Regions from separate parts of the Peribacillus sp. NPDC056705 genome, predicted to be linked through region 2. Evidence: riboswitches for the same ligand, from Rfam matches in the RefSeq annotation. Region 2 holds a riboswitch; the other holds the start of a gene.
The links. A riboswitch is a leader RNA that binds a small molecule or an ion and turns the genes downstream of it on or off. The one in region 2 is predicted to bind S-adenosylmethionine.
Positions count from the first base shown of each region.

Region 1: it holds a riboswitch for S-adenosylmethionine, as region 2 does, so the genes downstream of both, ACFRAK_RS24545 (Na+/H+ antiporter NhaC family protein) here and ACFRAK_RS01855 (O-acetylhomoserine aminocarboxypropyltransferase/cysteine synthase family protein) in region 2, are expected to answer to the same signal.

Region 1 is NZ_JBHTYI010000037.1:30,707-38,188, reverse strand. Features, by position in the region: gene ACFRAK_RS24550 (chromate transporter) at 10-555, shown strand; gene ACFRAK_RS24545 (Na+/H+ antiporter NhaC family protein) at 772-2,088, opposite strand; SAM riboswitch class I at 2,281-2,388, opposite strand; gene ACFRAK_RS24540 (SOS response-associated peptidase) at 2,658-3,329, opposite strand; gene ACFRAK_RS24535 (hypothetical protein) at 3,390-3,545, opposite strand; gene hutG (formimidoylglutamase) at 3,836-4,792, opposite strand; gene ACFRAK_RS24525 (LysR family transcriptional regulator) at 4,916-5,818, shown strand; gene ggt (gamma-glutamyltransferase) at 5,964-7,482, opposite strand, start outside.
Region 2 is NZ_JBHTYI010000001.1:394,217-401,698, reverse strand. Features, by position in the region: gene sufC (Fe-S cluster assembly ATPase SufC) at 1-7, opposite strand, end outside; gene ACFRAK_RS29810 (YuzK family famiily protein) at 458-598, opposite strand; gene ACFRAK_RS01870 (MetQ/NlpA family ABC transporter substrate-binding protein) at 763-1,599, opposite strand; gene ACFRAK_RS01865 (methionine ABC transporter permease) at 1,615-2,283, opposite strand; gene ACFRAK_RS01860 (methionine ABC transporter ATP-binding protein) at 2,276-3,310, opposite strand; SAM riboswitch class I at 3,464-3,576, opposite strand; gene ACFRAK_RS01855 (O-acetylhomoserine aminocarboxypropyltransferase/cysteine synthase family protein) at 3,694-5,004, opposite strand; SAM riboswitch class I at 5,104-5,209, opposite strand; gene ACFRAK_RS01850 (thioredoxin family protein) at 5,342-5,650, opposite strand; gene ACFRAK_RS01845 (toprim domain-containing protein) at 5,654-6,019, opposite strand; gene gcvH (glycine cleavage system protein GcvH) at 6,112-6,495, opposite strand; gene ACFRAK_RS01835 (arsenate reductase family protein) at 6,590-6,946, opposite strand; gene ACFRAK_RS01830 (acyl-CoA dehydrogenase family protein) at 7,088-7,482, opposite strand, start outside.

The sequences.
Region 1 (7,482 bases), on a different contig from region 2:
TGTGATAGAATGATGGAATTGTGGGAGTTGTTTAGCACCTTCTTTATTATCGGTTTTGTATCGTTCGGGGGCGGATACGCCATGATTCCCGTAATAGAATCGGAAGTCTCACAGCATGGATGGATGACGACGCAACAATTTACCGATATAATCGCCATTTCCGGGATGTCCCCAGGACCTGTCACAGCCAATAGTGCCATTCTCGTTGGCTATTCGACTGCTGGATTAGCAGGAGCCATATCATCCGCTCTCGGAATCTTGCTACCTGCTATTATATTCGTGACCGTTATAGCCACCTTCTTCAGCAAATTGAATCATTATCCAGTTATTCAATCCATGTTTTATGGATTAAGACCCATTGTCACCAGTTTAATCCTCTTTGCAGCAATCAGTTTAGCACTTTCCAATCATATGATAGCCCCAAACTTTTCATGGCATACGATAAGCTTATTACTCGTTTTTGGATTATCGTTATTTGCCCTAATGAAATTACGCTGGCACCCAGCTTATGTAATTATACTTTCTGGTTTAGTTGGTGTTGTCCTCTATTCATGACAAATGCCGCACGCAAAACGATTAATAATATGAACCGGAATGAAGCAGTTATTTTGGTTATGAAATAAGTTGTTTACCATAAATTAAAGAAATCCCTAGCAGATGAATTGATTACTTTATGAACACTTATACTGACATAAGTGGGAAGATTTCACCCATACAGAAAACACCCTGTATCCAATGATTCAGGGTGTTTTTTTCATTATTATCCTCTTTTTAATAAGTCCGTTTCTTCGATTCATCATTTCCCGACTGAAACCGTGGATAACCAATCAAGATGGCAACGACTCCACAAAGTCCAATTAGTATTGGGTAATATGAATACGGCAAGATGCTTATGGGAGAGATCTTTGCTACCCCTGCTGCAACAAGCAGCTGTGCCCCATATGGAATCACCCCTTGGATACAACAGGCAAAAACGTCAAGGATGCTCGCCGATTTACGCGGATCAATCCCATACTTTTCAGCGATGTTTTTGGCAAGTGGCCCGGCAATGATAATCGAAATCGTGTTATTTGCCGTTGAAAGGTTCGTCAAACCAACAAGCCCGGCAATGCTGAATTCCGCCCCTTTTTTTGATTTGCTATTTCGTGTCACGAGGTGGAGTAGATAATCGATGCCACCATTATGTTTGATTACAGCAACCATACCTGCAATTAAAATGGCAAGGAAGGAGATTTCATACATTCCCGCCATTCCCTCACCAACTTTTTGAATGACACCCAACGGTTGATAACTTCCATCCGCCAAGCCGATAATTCCGGCAAGGACGATTCCGATGGATAGGACCAGGAACACATTGACTCCTGCCAATGCAGTGATCAATACGCAAAGGTATGGAAGAATCTTCACCCAATTATAAGAATTTTGGGTGATGTCGGCTTGTTCACCCATCGTTAATATTCCTAGGATAGCACATGTGATGATGGCCGCAGGTAAAACGATGAAAAAATTCACCTTAAACTTATCCTTCATTTTCGTTCCCTGTGTTCGAACTGCAGCGATTGTCGTATCTGAAATGAAGGATAGGTTATCCCCAAACATCGCACCACCAATAACGGCCGCCATTGAGAGGGCAAGCGAAATATCGGTTTGCTCGCTAATTCCCACCCCGATAGGTGCTAGGGCTACAATCGTTCCCATGCTCGTTCCCATAGATAGGGAAATAAAACAAGCGATAATGAATATCCCTACCATTAAAAGATTTTGCGGAAAAACCGCTAAGGCAAGATTCACGGTTGATTCAACTGCCCCCATACCATTCGCAACTTCGGAAAAAGCGCCGGCTAAAAGGAAAATGATTACCATTAACATAATATTAGCGTCACCGGCACCTTTACAGAAAATATCAACCTTTTGATTGAAACTTTCTTTCCGATTCATTGCCAATGCAGCTGCTGATGCAATAGAAATGGCTACAATCACCGGAAATGAATAAAAATCTTTAGTGACGATTCCGGACCCTATAAATAAAATTAAAAATACGACAAATGGAATCAATGCCCATGGATTCCCTTTATTGTTTGCACTCATGATGTACACCTCTTTTTATTTTTCCCATGACATGTGTCATAGCCTTTATTCTTTTAACAGTTTTCGCAAATAACGCCAATTTGAGCTTGATTATCCAGTGATGGAGCTATAGCAAAAAAAAACAGCTGTCAGCATAAAAAAGACCCCTTCTATTAAAACAAGAAGAGGTCTTTTAATTTATAAAAAACACCCTCCTTATCTTTCAGGCGAAAATCAGCCTGCTGGATTTGGCACAGCACTCCCATTAAGTCCGCTGCCGAGACATCTTCGGGCCAGTCCCTCCGTCTCTCTTGATAAGAAGATCAAAATTATATAATTTATCAACTATTACGATACCTGTCAGAAAAGTACCAAACTGGAAACTTGCTGTAACCATCTGTGTTTGTTAAAGCGACATCGAAGTCGTTTTGAAAAGCAAATATAAGAGTACAGCATTTTGTCTATTTTCGCAAGGTTTAGTTTTATAGTATTCACATGCACTTCTTACTGTTTGCAGTTAATCAGTACAATGAGTCTTCCACTGATATTTATCCGGGCGGAATTAATATAAAAAGAGGTCTAATGACCTCTCAGCAAATTTGTTGTATTAGATTAGGTGAATTTTTTTTAGTCGAGTTCACATCAGTCGATACCTCAAAAGCTTCCATTTGTTCTGAGTCGAATGACTTTAAATACTGCTGCAGATATGCAGGATCATTAATGGATGGATTCAACCAATCTTTTTCATCTTCTGGTTTAAGGATTACAGGCATACGATCATGAATGCTGGTCATCAGCTCATTAGGAACGGTTGTTATAACGGAGCACGTGTAAATGCTGAGGCCTTCGGGAGATTTCCAGGATTCCCATATACCGGCCATTCCAAATGGAGCATGATTCTTCATTTTTATTCGCATCGGTATTTTTCTTTCTGGTGTCTTTTTCCATTCGTAAAATGAGTCAGCGATTATCAAGCATCTCTTCTTCTTATACGCATTCTTGAAGCTTGCTTTCTCTGCAATGGTTTCCGCTCTGGCATTGATCATTTTATAGCCAACTTTTTCGTCTTTTGCCCAGAATGGAATGAGTCCCCACCGAAGATATCCAAGTCGGTTCATTGCCCCGTCATTAATGACGGATAACACGGATTGGGAGGGAGCAATATTGTAGCTGAATTGGTATTCCTCATCAAATGATCCTTGTATATCAAACCGATCTTTTATTTCTTCAATGTCAGTGAAAAGGGTGAAACGTCCACACATAATATCGCCTACCGTATTAAGATTTATTACAGTGTAACAAATGGAACAAGCAGGCACAAATCAGTGTTCTAAAATCCTGATGTCGGTAAATGGCTGATTAAATAATTCGCTGGAAATCAAAAGGGTGCCAAGGACTTCTCTTTCATCTTCAGCTTTAATGATTTCCGACAAAATCAAGGTACTGCCATTCCTTACCGTTACTTTATATTCATTCATGGAATCCCCCCTCAATAGGCTAGATGGTTGTTATTATAAACTAAAAATCCACAAGTATCAGTATTGAACTCTGGCAGAGTCATGGTTAATCTTCTAATGAAGAGGCAGCATGGAGGTTCCTTTACACCTTAAAGGGTTAGTCGAACAAAGCCCGGGAGCATGAATCCTTGAATTGGCGGCGTAAAAAAGACTGCCCATGAATGAATCATGGACAGTCAGGCGCTGTAAAAGGTTTTTCGCTTCAATACAGATAGATGATTATGGAGATGGCATTTTAGGAAAGCCATTCATTATTTAAAATGAAGTAAAACCTCATTTATTAAATGTGCTGCCAATGTAACGGTTATATTATTTTCATCCAACGAAGGATTCACTTCCGAGATATCAAAGGAGAGGATCTTTTCATTCGATACGATATGCCTGATAATGGCACGGACCAATTTCGGATTCAGTCCAAAAGGCGATGGAGCACTTACCCCAGGTGCGTAGGCTGAATCAATAACGTCTGTACATAATGTAAGAATAATGTAGTCATATTCCTTAGCGAATTCATTTATCCGCCGCTTAGTTTCATCCATTTCATTCAATGACAAATCTTCTTCCAATATGTAATCGACCTTACTTCTCTCGGCAGTTTCAAACAGTGCCTTCGTATTCCCCTGCTTCTGAATTCCGACACATAAATAGCCACAATTTTTATCTTCGTCCAAAATTTGCTTAAACATCGTTCCTGATGAACTCTCTTTTTCATAAGGCCTCATATCAAAGTGAGCGTCAATATTAATGATTCCCAAGCTAGCTTTTGGTCCAATGGATTTCCTAATCCCAAGATAATGGCCATACAGGGTTTCATGCCCTCCGCCAAGTATGATAGGAATCGCTTTACTCTCCAATATCCGGGTAACAGCCGAACCCAGTTGGGATTGAGCGGCCTCCATCTCTGAACCTTCACATATTACATCACCAGCATCCACCAGCTCGGTTTGGGAAGGTAAATGACAGGGTAATTTCGCCAATGACTGCCTAATATGATCAGGCCCTTCTGCTGCACCAATCCTGCCTTTATTCCTTTTGACGCCTTCATCACATTTGAAGCCAATCAATCCAAAGGTCCTGGATGAATTGGAAGAGATGGCCAATTCCGAAATCGGTGCCAAACGTACTCTTTGGTGGTACCTGAAGCTGTCCATGTCAGATTGGGAATCAATTCTTCCATTCCAATAATTTAAAGTCGGATTTGTATACATAATTTCTCCTTTATTTAAAAAATTCCGAAATATCTTTTTTCAAAATTATAAATGAGATAATATATAATTACCAATACAAAATTTCAATATATCTATAGTTTAAGACTATAGAAAGGAGAATATATGGATCTTCGTCAACTTCGATATTTCACTACAATTGTCCGGGAAAAGAATTTCTCAAAAGCAGCAAAAACGCTGCATATATCACAACCTTCCCTAAGTAATGCCATATTGAAATTAGAAAATGAAGTTGATTTTCAGCTTTTGGAACGCAATACAAGGGGACTTGAGCTTACAGAAGCAGGGGAGATTTTCTATACGAGATCTGTTGATCTGTTAAGAAGATTCGATAATATGCAGGTGGAGCTTAAAGAAATGAAGGATGTCGGAAGCGGAACCGTATCAATAGGTTCCATAGAATCATTCAAATTTTGGTTCCCGAAGATCATCAGGAATTTTAAAATCAATTATCCTAAAATTCATATAAAAGTCAGGGAAATATTAGGGGAAGAGAAGGTTTTCGATTCGTTAAATCGGTATAATGTTCATTTCACCATCACGAACCAGCCCATCAACAACGATGAAATTCTGTCCACTCCCCTTTATAATGAAAGATTCATGCTTTTGATCCATAAAGATGACGATTTAAACGGAAAAGAGTCCATCACTTTCCAAGACATAGCAAAGAAAGAATTGATCATCAGTACAACTGGATTTCAAACAAGAGATGATATCTTAAGAGCATTTAAGGATGAAAATGCAATTCCCAATATCCTATACGAAATAGAAAGGCTTGAAACGGCTTGCAGTTTGGTGGAAGCAGGGCTTGGGGTTACAATTTTACCGGAAAACTATATAAGATCCGCTGCCCCCCCCAATACTGCAATTCGCGCAATCGATTCAAATTATTTGGAAAGGACTGTTTACCTGGCTTATTTGAAAGATCGATATCTGTCTCCCGCGGTATGTAGGTTAATCGAGGACATTCATAGCTTTTTTAAGAGTGATGTCAGGAACGGTGACTAAAAAAATCAACGGTAATGACAAAAAAACATTCCCCATATGCACATTGCACAGGGGGAATGTTTGATTTTATTGCTTTGGCCATTTCCCTCGATTTCCTTATAAACTGCTTGCTAGAGCAGTTTCAGTCTAAATTCGTCAGGGTAAATTAATTCGTGACACTGCCATCATCGTCTGGATCTCCAATACCCGCCGGATCTTTTTCCAATAGTGCCTCTTTGTCTTTTTCGTTCCATTTTGTTTTATATCCTAATGATTTCGCAACCCTTAACACCGGTAGATACGATTTTTTATCTGGTTTGAATGTTTCCAAGTCCCCTGTTCCAATTGCACCCAAACCAAGTAACAATTTGTCTGATTGGATATAGGGTTTTTCATCTATCAGTTTCATTTGTTCAGCTGAATAAGGATAAACCGCTCCATTCACTTTTAAGGTAAACGGTCCCTTTTTTTCTTCTTTTATTTCTTTTGGCTTTTTCGATTTATAGGAAACATTATACACTCCTTGAACAGTTCCTTCTCTCGTATTATCGGCTCCCCCATACATTTTCCCTTTTTCATAATCATAAATAACAGCTTGCACATTTCCGATATGCTGGGGTTTTTCTTCATAAACATGGCCTTTTGCCATTAACTCCAACCTTGTATTTTGTTCAATTCCCGGTTCCCATCTAACTGTCGGATATCCAGCGGAATAAATACGCGGCGCTAATATGGCATCTTGGATTGGCATTTTATGATCAAGCACGTTCATAATCGTTTCAGATACAGATGCTATTATCGTCGCTCCCCCTGGTGAACCAATGGCCATGAAGGGATTGCCATCCTTTAATACGAAGGTCGGTGACATACTGCTTCTTGGTCTTTTTCCTGGTTCCACCTGGTTAACTCCACCCGGTGTTGCATCAAAATCCGTCATTTCATTATTTAGCATGAATCCATAATCAGGTACCATGATACCCGATCCGAATACTTGCTCGATTGTAGTCGTATATGCAACCATATTTCCCCATTTATCCATTACAGAGAAATGGGTTGTTTGACCGATCGGTGTTTTCTCCTCTTTTACCTTCTTCATTGAAGGAGGTTCTTTGCCCTCATACTTCCATGGATCGCCTGCCTTGACATCAGCTGTTGATCTATTTGGATTGATGAGTTTTCGTCTTTCTTTAATATAACCTTCATCCAATAGTCCTTTTGTAGGTACATCATAAAAATCTTCATCCGCCATATAGGCAGCTCGATCGGCAAAAGCAAGATGCATGGCTTCCGTGAGATAATGAAGATATTCAGGTGTGTTCGCCCCCATCTTTTGTACATCGTATCCTTCCATAAGCTCCAGGATTTGTAGAACGGTCAAACTGCCTGAGCTTGGTGAAGCTGCCCCTACCACTTCAAATCCCCTATATTCCGATTTAATCGGCTCTCTTTCTTTCACCTCATAGTTTTGCAAATCCTCAGTTGTCATCGTTCCTTCACGCTTTTGAACTTCTTTGGTTAGGGCTTCCCCGATTTCACCTTTATAAAAAGCCTTGGAACCTTGTTTTTTTAGTAACTTAAAAGTCTTTGCCAGATCTGGCTGTACAAGGGTGTCGCCCTCTTCCAATGGCTTTCCGTCTGGTACAAAAACTTTTGCAGCCGCTTGGTTATTTTTAAGCTTTGTTACA
Region 2 (7,482 bases):
CTGACATAATAATACCTCCGTGAACTAATTCCAATTTTATTACCAGAAAGTAAGGATTACTTTCTTTACTGTAATTTTACGTAAAAGCATTCTCACTTTATTCTCATTCCAATTTTATAACAAATCCAATTTGGAATCAACTAAATAGATAGGGGTTTTCACTTCCGTCATGTTTAAAACCCGTCCTATTCTTACAATACTAACAGATATGGCCTGTTTACTGCATATCTATACTTATTTTAGTTTTTGTTAAAATTATCTTATTATTCAGCAAATCTTCATCCTTATTAATATATGCTCAAAGAATTCGATTGCAAGGTATGAACGTTCCGCTTTAAAAAGAAAAAATCGGACTGCCAGGCACTATGTAAGTTTATCCAATAAGGCAACCCTTATTTATGGACCACTTTCCATTTTACCTCTACAGACCGATCTTTTAAAGAACTCTTTTATATGCTTATCCGTGAATTTTGCGTTGTAGGTTCTGGACCATTTTATTGCACTTTACATGTTCCCTATCCCGTTCTTTCTCAACCTCGATACGGAGGTCTAAGTTTCTACTGTACTCACTGTAGCCAATCCCATGTGAAGACTGCATCGCCTTTTCCATTTCGCTTGTTACATTTAAATCCAGAGTATTGATAGTGAACCATCCTTTCAAATTTGTGTATCATTTTAATGCCTTCATTACCTCTATACCCTTCACTTTCATGATTAAACATAAAAAAACGGCCTGAATTAAATCAGGCCGCCATTCTTGAATTATTTATCCGCCGGTACAACTGCACCTTTGTATTCCTTAAGGATGAAATCTTGAATTTTTTTAGAATGCAACACTTCTACAAGCGCTTTGATTTCTTCTTTATTTTCATCGCCTTTGTTTACAGCGATGACATTCACATAAGGTGATTCGGAATCTTCAATCGCAATTGAATCTTTCAATGGGTCCAAGCCAGCGTCGATTGCATAGTTAGAGTTGATCAAAACAGCATCGCCTTCGCCGCTTTCATAGATTTTTGGAAGTAATGCCGCTTCATATTCAGCGTCGAATTTAAGGTTTTTCTTATTTTCAATGATGTCTTTCGTTGTAGCTGTCGTTTTATCGATGCCCTCTTTCAACTTGATGAGGCCATTCTTTTCCAACAGGGATAAAGCGCGTCCATGGTCAGCGACAGAGCTGCTCAAAATGATCGTTGCTCCATTAGGAAGTTTATCGATGCTTTTATATTTTTGAGAGTATAGTGCTATTGGCTCGATATGGATTCCCCCAGCATTGACGAAATCATATCCATTTTCTTTAATTTGCGACTCTAAGTAAGGAATGTGCTGAAAATAGTTAGCATCCAATTCCTTATCATTCAACGCCTTATTCGGTAAAACATAGTCCTGGAATGTTTCGATTTCCAAATCGATTCCTTTTTCTTTAAGAAGCGGCTTAGCTTCCTCAAGGATTTCAGCATGCGGAACATTGGATGCCCCTACAACTAATTTTTTCGATTCTTTTTCTGTATCACCGCCGCTTTTATCCTTTTCACTTCCACAAGCAGCCAAAGCGATAGATAACACTAAAATTAATGCAAATCCTAAAAACTTTTTCATCCTATTCATCTCCCTTTATCTTTTATCCAATTTAGATGTAATCACATCTCCAATAATTTGAATTATGAAGACGATAATTAGAATAACGATAGTCGCCACAAGCGTAACGTCATTTTGATTTCTTTGATAGCCTTCCAAATAGGCTAGATTACCAAGTCCGCCTGCGCCGATGACCCCGGCCATTGCGGTATATCCAACCAATGCAATCGATGTTACCGTAATCCCGGAAATAAGGGCAGGCATCGACTCTGGAAGAAGGACCTTCCAAATGATCGTGCTCGTTTTTGCCCCCATGGATTTAGCGGCTTCAATTACACCTTTATCGATTTCACGCAGGCCGATTTCAACCATACGCGCATAAAATGGGGCTGCACCGATAATAAGTGCCGGCAATGCAGCGTTCTCTCCGATCATGGAACCGACAAGTGCCTTAGTGAAAGGAATGAGCAGCACGATCAAAATAAGAAATGGAATCGAACGGAATATATTAACGATAGCACTCATGACCCCGTTAATTACCCGGTTTTCCCACATATTACCCTTCCCTGTCAGGAACAGGATCAATCCTAATATTATGCCTATAAAAAAGGTTGCCACTACAGAGACGCTTGTCATGTATAGCGTTTCTTTCGTTGCTTCAATAATGTCTTCCCAATCAATATTCGGCAATAATTCTTCAAGCATGAGTAATCACCTCCACGCCTACTTGCTGTGCTTTAATGAATTCGATTGCGCGGAGCATTTCATCCTCTGTGCCATCAAGATGGATAAACAATGTTCCATATGAACCGCTTCTTGTTTGGGATATCTTACCTTGAACGATATTGACATCCAACTCGAAGTTACGTACAAGCTTGGTGATCAACGGGCTTTCTGCATGATCACCTACAAAGGTCAATTGAATCACTTTGCCTGCAGGATAACGTTCGAGCAAATGGTCCATCGTTTCTTTCGTTTCTTCTGGTTCAGTTACCTGCTGCACGAAACGCTTTGTCATTTGTTCTTTAGGATTCTTGAAAACATCCAGGACAGGACCCTGTTCAACAACTTGCCCGTTTTCCATCACGGCGACGCGATGACAGATTTTACGTATTACATGCATTTCATGTGTTATCAAGACGATCGTCAATCCTAGGCGCTGATTGATGTCAACAAGCAATTCGAGTATGGAGTCGGTAGTCTGTGGATCCAAGGCAGATGTCGCTTCATCACACAGCAGCACTTTAGGGTCATTTGCCAGAGCCCTGGCTATTCCCACCCTTTGCTTTTGCCCTCCGCTTAATTGTGAAGGATAGGCCTTTTCCCTGCCTTCCAGTCCGACTAACTTGATCAACTCGTTCACACGCTTGGTTCGTTCAGTTTTAGAAACTCCTGCAATTTCCAATGGGAAAGAAATATTTTCCTGAACGGTCCTTGACCATAATAGATTGAAATGTTGGAAAATCATGCTGATTTCTTGACGGGCCTTACGGAGCTGAGCCCCTTTAATTTTTGAAATTTCCTTCTCAGCCACCACAACGGATCCCTCTGTAGGAGTTTCCAATCCATTGAGCATTCTGATCAAAGTACTTTTCCCCGCTCCACTGTAACCGATGATACCGAAAATCTCGCCTTTATTTATTTCAACATTCACATTATTTACAGCCTTGATCGTCTCACTGTTTCCTTTTCCTGTTCGGAACAGCTTACTGACTTTCGTCAATGTAATCATTAATCCTCACCTCTTTTATCCAATAAAACCTATGAACTTAGTTGATTTCTTTACATTATTAGTCTGTTTCTCATATCATGCACATGTTTTCCCCATTAAAACAGAAAAAACCTTTCTGCATGAGCAGAAAGGCAGGTGAAGAAACAGGCCTTTCTCTCATCTTCCAAAGTAATTAAACTTTGTGTGAATTGGCACCTTTCCAAGGAAATCTCCTTGTCGGTTGCCGGGTTTCATCGGGCACATCCCTCCACCTCTCTTGATAAGAGCTAATATATAGAATATTTGTACATCATTAAGTTCTTTAGTATGGAGAAATTTTATCATAGATAAAAAAGGAGCGCAATGTATATTATTTCTAGTTCAAGGATGAACAGGAACTTTGCTTAAAGCGTTTTGGAAGTCAAGGAGACGATATTCGTCGCTTTTTCAATTGCCTGCTCTAAATCTTCTATTAAGTCGTCTACATTTTCAATCCCAATTGATAAACGGACTTGATCGGCACTTACACCCGCTTTCGCAAGACCCGCCTCATTCAATTGTTGATGGGTCGTACTGGCTGGGTGGATGATCAAGCTCTTCGCATCCCCTACATTCGCCACATGGGACCATAATTCCACCGAATTGATAAGTTTTGCCCCAGCTTCGCGATTACCTTGTATTCCAAAAGTCACGACAGATCCAGCTCCCTTAGGCAAATATTTATCCGCAAGGGCCTTATCGGGATGATCCTCATCACCAGGATGCGAAACCCAAGTCACGGCAGGATGGTTTTTTAAATATTCAATGACAGACTTGGTGTTTGATAGATGCTCTTTCATCCTTACATGCAGCGTTTCAAGTCCAAGCGTAAACTGGAATGCACTTTGGGCACTTAGCGCAGGGCCTAAATCACGAAGTAACTGGACTCGGGCTTTCGTTATGAATGCGGCAGGTCCAACTGCCTCGGCGTATACCAGACCGTCGTAACTTGGGTCAGGCTCCGTGAAGCCAGGGTAGTTTGGCGAGTTCCAATCGAACTTCCCTCCATCCACGATGACACCGCCTAGTGTCGTTCCATTTCCCAGAAGCCATTTTGTAGCGGAATGGATGACGATGTCCGCGCCAAAATCAATTGGTCTGCAAAGATATGGTGTTGCAAAGGTATTATCAATGATTAAAGGTATGCCGGCTTCATGGGCGATTTTCGCCACCGCTTCAATATCAAGCACCCTCAAACTTGGATTACCGATCGTTTCGGCAAAAATGGCTTTAGTTCTTGGCGTAATCGCCCTTTTGAAATTTTCAGGATCATCGGGAGAAACGAACTTCACTTTGATTCCATATTTAGGAAGAGTATTTTCAAAAAGGTTATACGTACCGCCATATAATGTAGAGGCTGAAACAATCTCATCACCTGCAGCGGCAATGTTCAGGATTGAAAGTGAGATGGCAGCCATTCCGCTTGCTGTTGCCAATCCGCCGATGCCACCTTCCAATAAGGCCATTCTTTCCTCAAAAACGCTGACCGTGGGATTATGAAGCCGTGTATATATATAGCCATTCTCCTTTAGGCCAAATAAATTCGCTGCATGGTCGGTGTCTTTGAACAAGTATGCATTGCTTTGGTAGATAGGAACTGCACGGGCACCTGTTTCATCAGTTTGCAGACCGCCATGAACACTCAATGTTTCGAAACGCAACTTTTTCCCTGACATATGGTTTCACCTTTTTCTATGGATTTAGTTGGAATTATATGATATCTGGCCTTTTATAAACAAAAAAACCACTTCAACAAGAAGAGGTCTCAAGAACACACCTCATCTACCAGAGCCAACACTCTGCTGGAATTAGCACCGTATATAAAATTATACCGGTTGCCGGGCTTCGTCGGGCCAGTCCCTCCGCCACTCTTGATAAGAACTATTAAATTCTGCCATTACTTAATTCAAAATATATCATTTTAGAATAAATCAGTCAATTAATTGTTAGAATATTCTTTGTTTAATTCAAATGTCCGCAACAAAGAAACCAACCACGGCTCTGATTGGTTTCTTAGCTGATTTCCTTAAGCAATCCGTACAAATAAGGAACGGATTGAAAGGCATATATTTTTTTGTGCAGCTTTCCTTTTTTGAAAAGCAATAAACAGGGCACACTTTCGATTTCATATGATTCGGCAATTGCTTGGACATAGTTCATATTCATTTTGCCTGCCTTCAATTCCGGGAACAGCTCCAAGGATATCGTCAGCATCTTGGAGGCGACCTGACAAGTGCCGCATAAAGGCGTATATAAATATAAGCAAAAGGTTTCCCCATTTTCAACAGCAAGCTTACACTCTTCTTCTTTCCATTCCTGCATCAATTAGTCGTTCACCCTTTGACTTAAAAATTTCATTTTCACATTCATATTGGCAGATAGTAGCACAGTTGCGATATGATGTTCGGGTGAGCTTTCCACTTCTTTGTACATTTTATTAATATACAGGTGGTTCGCTTCCGGCATTTCCCTTCGGAACTGCTTCCGCAGCTTTTCTCCTGATTCATCTGCGTCAAAAAGGAGATAAACATCACGATCCATCAATTCATCCACTAATTCATCCAGCTTAGTTAATGATATGGTCCCATTTGTACATCTTATTTCCACATCTTCATTTAAAACGGAGGCAACTTTTCTTCTATCGGAACTGCCTTCTACAATGATCACTTTATCGAATTCGCCCCACTCCATGTCATCACTCCATCTCATGAATTATGTGCGCAACTGCCGCTGTATAAAATGAAAAAGAGAGCAGGCCTATTCAGTCCCCCCTCTCCTTCTTTTTAACCGTTGATTAAACTCTCATACTCTTCGGCGCTCATCAAGTTTTCAATATCATTGCTATTAGATGGTTCAAGCACGACCATCCATGCCTTTTCATAAGGAGACTCATTTACATATTCAGGGTTGTCACTTAAATCTTCGTTTACTTCAACAACCTTGCCACTGATAGGTGCATAAAGCTCAGAAACGGTCTTAACGGATTCAACACTTCCAAATGGTTCGTTCGCTTTCAATTCATCGCCGATTTCCGGAAGCTCAACGAATACGATGTCCCCAAGCTCGGACTGTGCGAAAGCTGTAATCCCAATGCGCACTGTTCCATCTTCCGTTTTGACCCATTCATGTTCTTTAGTGTAACGAAGTTCTTTTGGTGTTGTCGTCATTATTAACCCTCCATATGTACATCTTATTTATCTATTTCATTATAAGGTAGATAGTGTGTTTAAGTAAGGAATTAACCAAATATTTTGTGAAATTTCAGTTCCAAACCTGTTCGAATTGCTCTTCTTTGAAACCTACCGTCACTTTAGTGCCATCTGTAACAATCGGCCTTTTCAGAAGCATGCCATCCGTGGACAATATATCAAGCATCTCTGCTTCAGTAGCTTCTTTCAGCTTATCCTTTAAGCCCAGCTCCCGATATTTTTGACCGCTAGTATTGAAGAACTTCTTCAATTCCAAATTGCTGATTTTATATAGTTTTTCTATTTCTGTTCGCGAAGGCGGATTTTCAGCTATATGGATCGCTTCATATTGCAGTTCATGATTATCAAGCCACTTCTTCGCGTTACGGCATGTGCCGCATTTTGGGTACCAATATAATGTTAAGCCCATCATTTCACCACCTATCAATAGAATACCCGTTTTCAGCACGCAATACAACGAAATATCTTTTGAATTTCCGTTGCGATTTCATCAAAGGAAATAAAGGGAATGCCTTTACGGGCATTCCCTTTACAGATTCTGATTCATTGCTTATAGAGCATATTTTTCCGCTTCGATCACCTTTACGGAGGCTTCACGTTTTTTCGCAATGACATTGATCGGATTGTGTCTTGTCAGCTTGCGGAGCGACGAAAGCATGATTCGAAGAGTATCGCCTGTTTCCACCGCAATTAACGTTTCTTTTGCATGCTGTTCTATTTCATTGAAAGCTTCCTGAACGAAGATTTCAGTGTAAAGCACTTTTTGTTTGTTCTTCTCCAGGCCTGTAGCTGCAATAGCTTTTTCCGTACGCAATACCACGGATTCAGCTGCATAGGCAAGGGATACGATATCGGCAATGTTTGAGAGGATTTCTTGTTCTTGATCAAGAGTTTTGCCGTATTTCTGTGCCGCTAGGCCAGCTGCCAAAATACCGATTTTCTTAG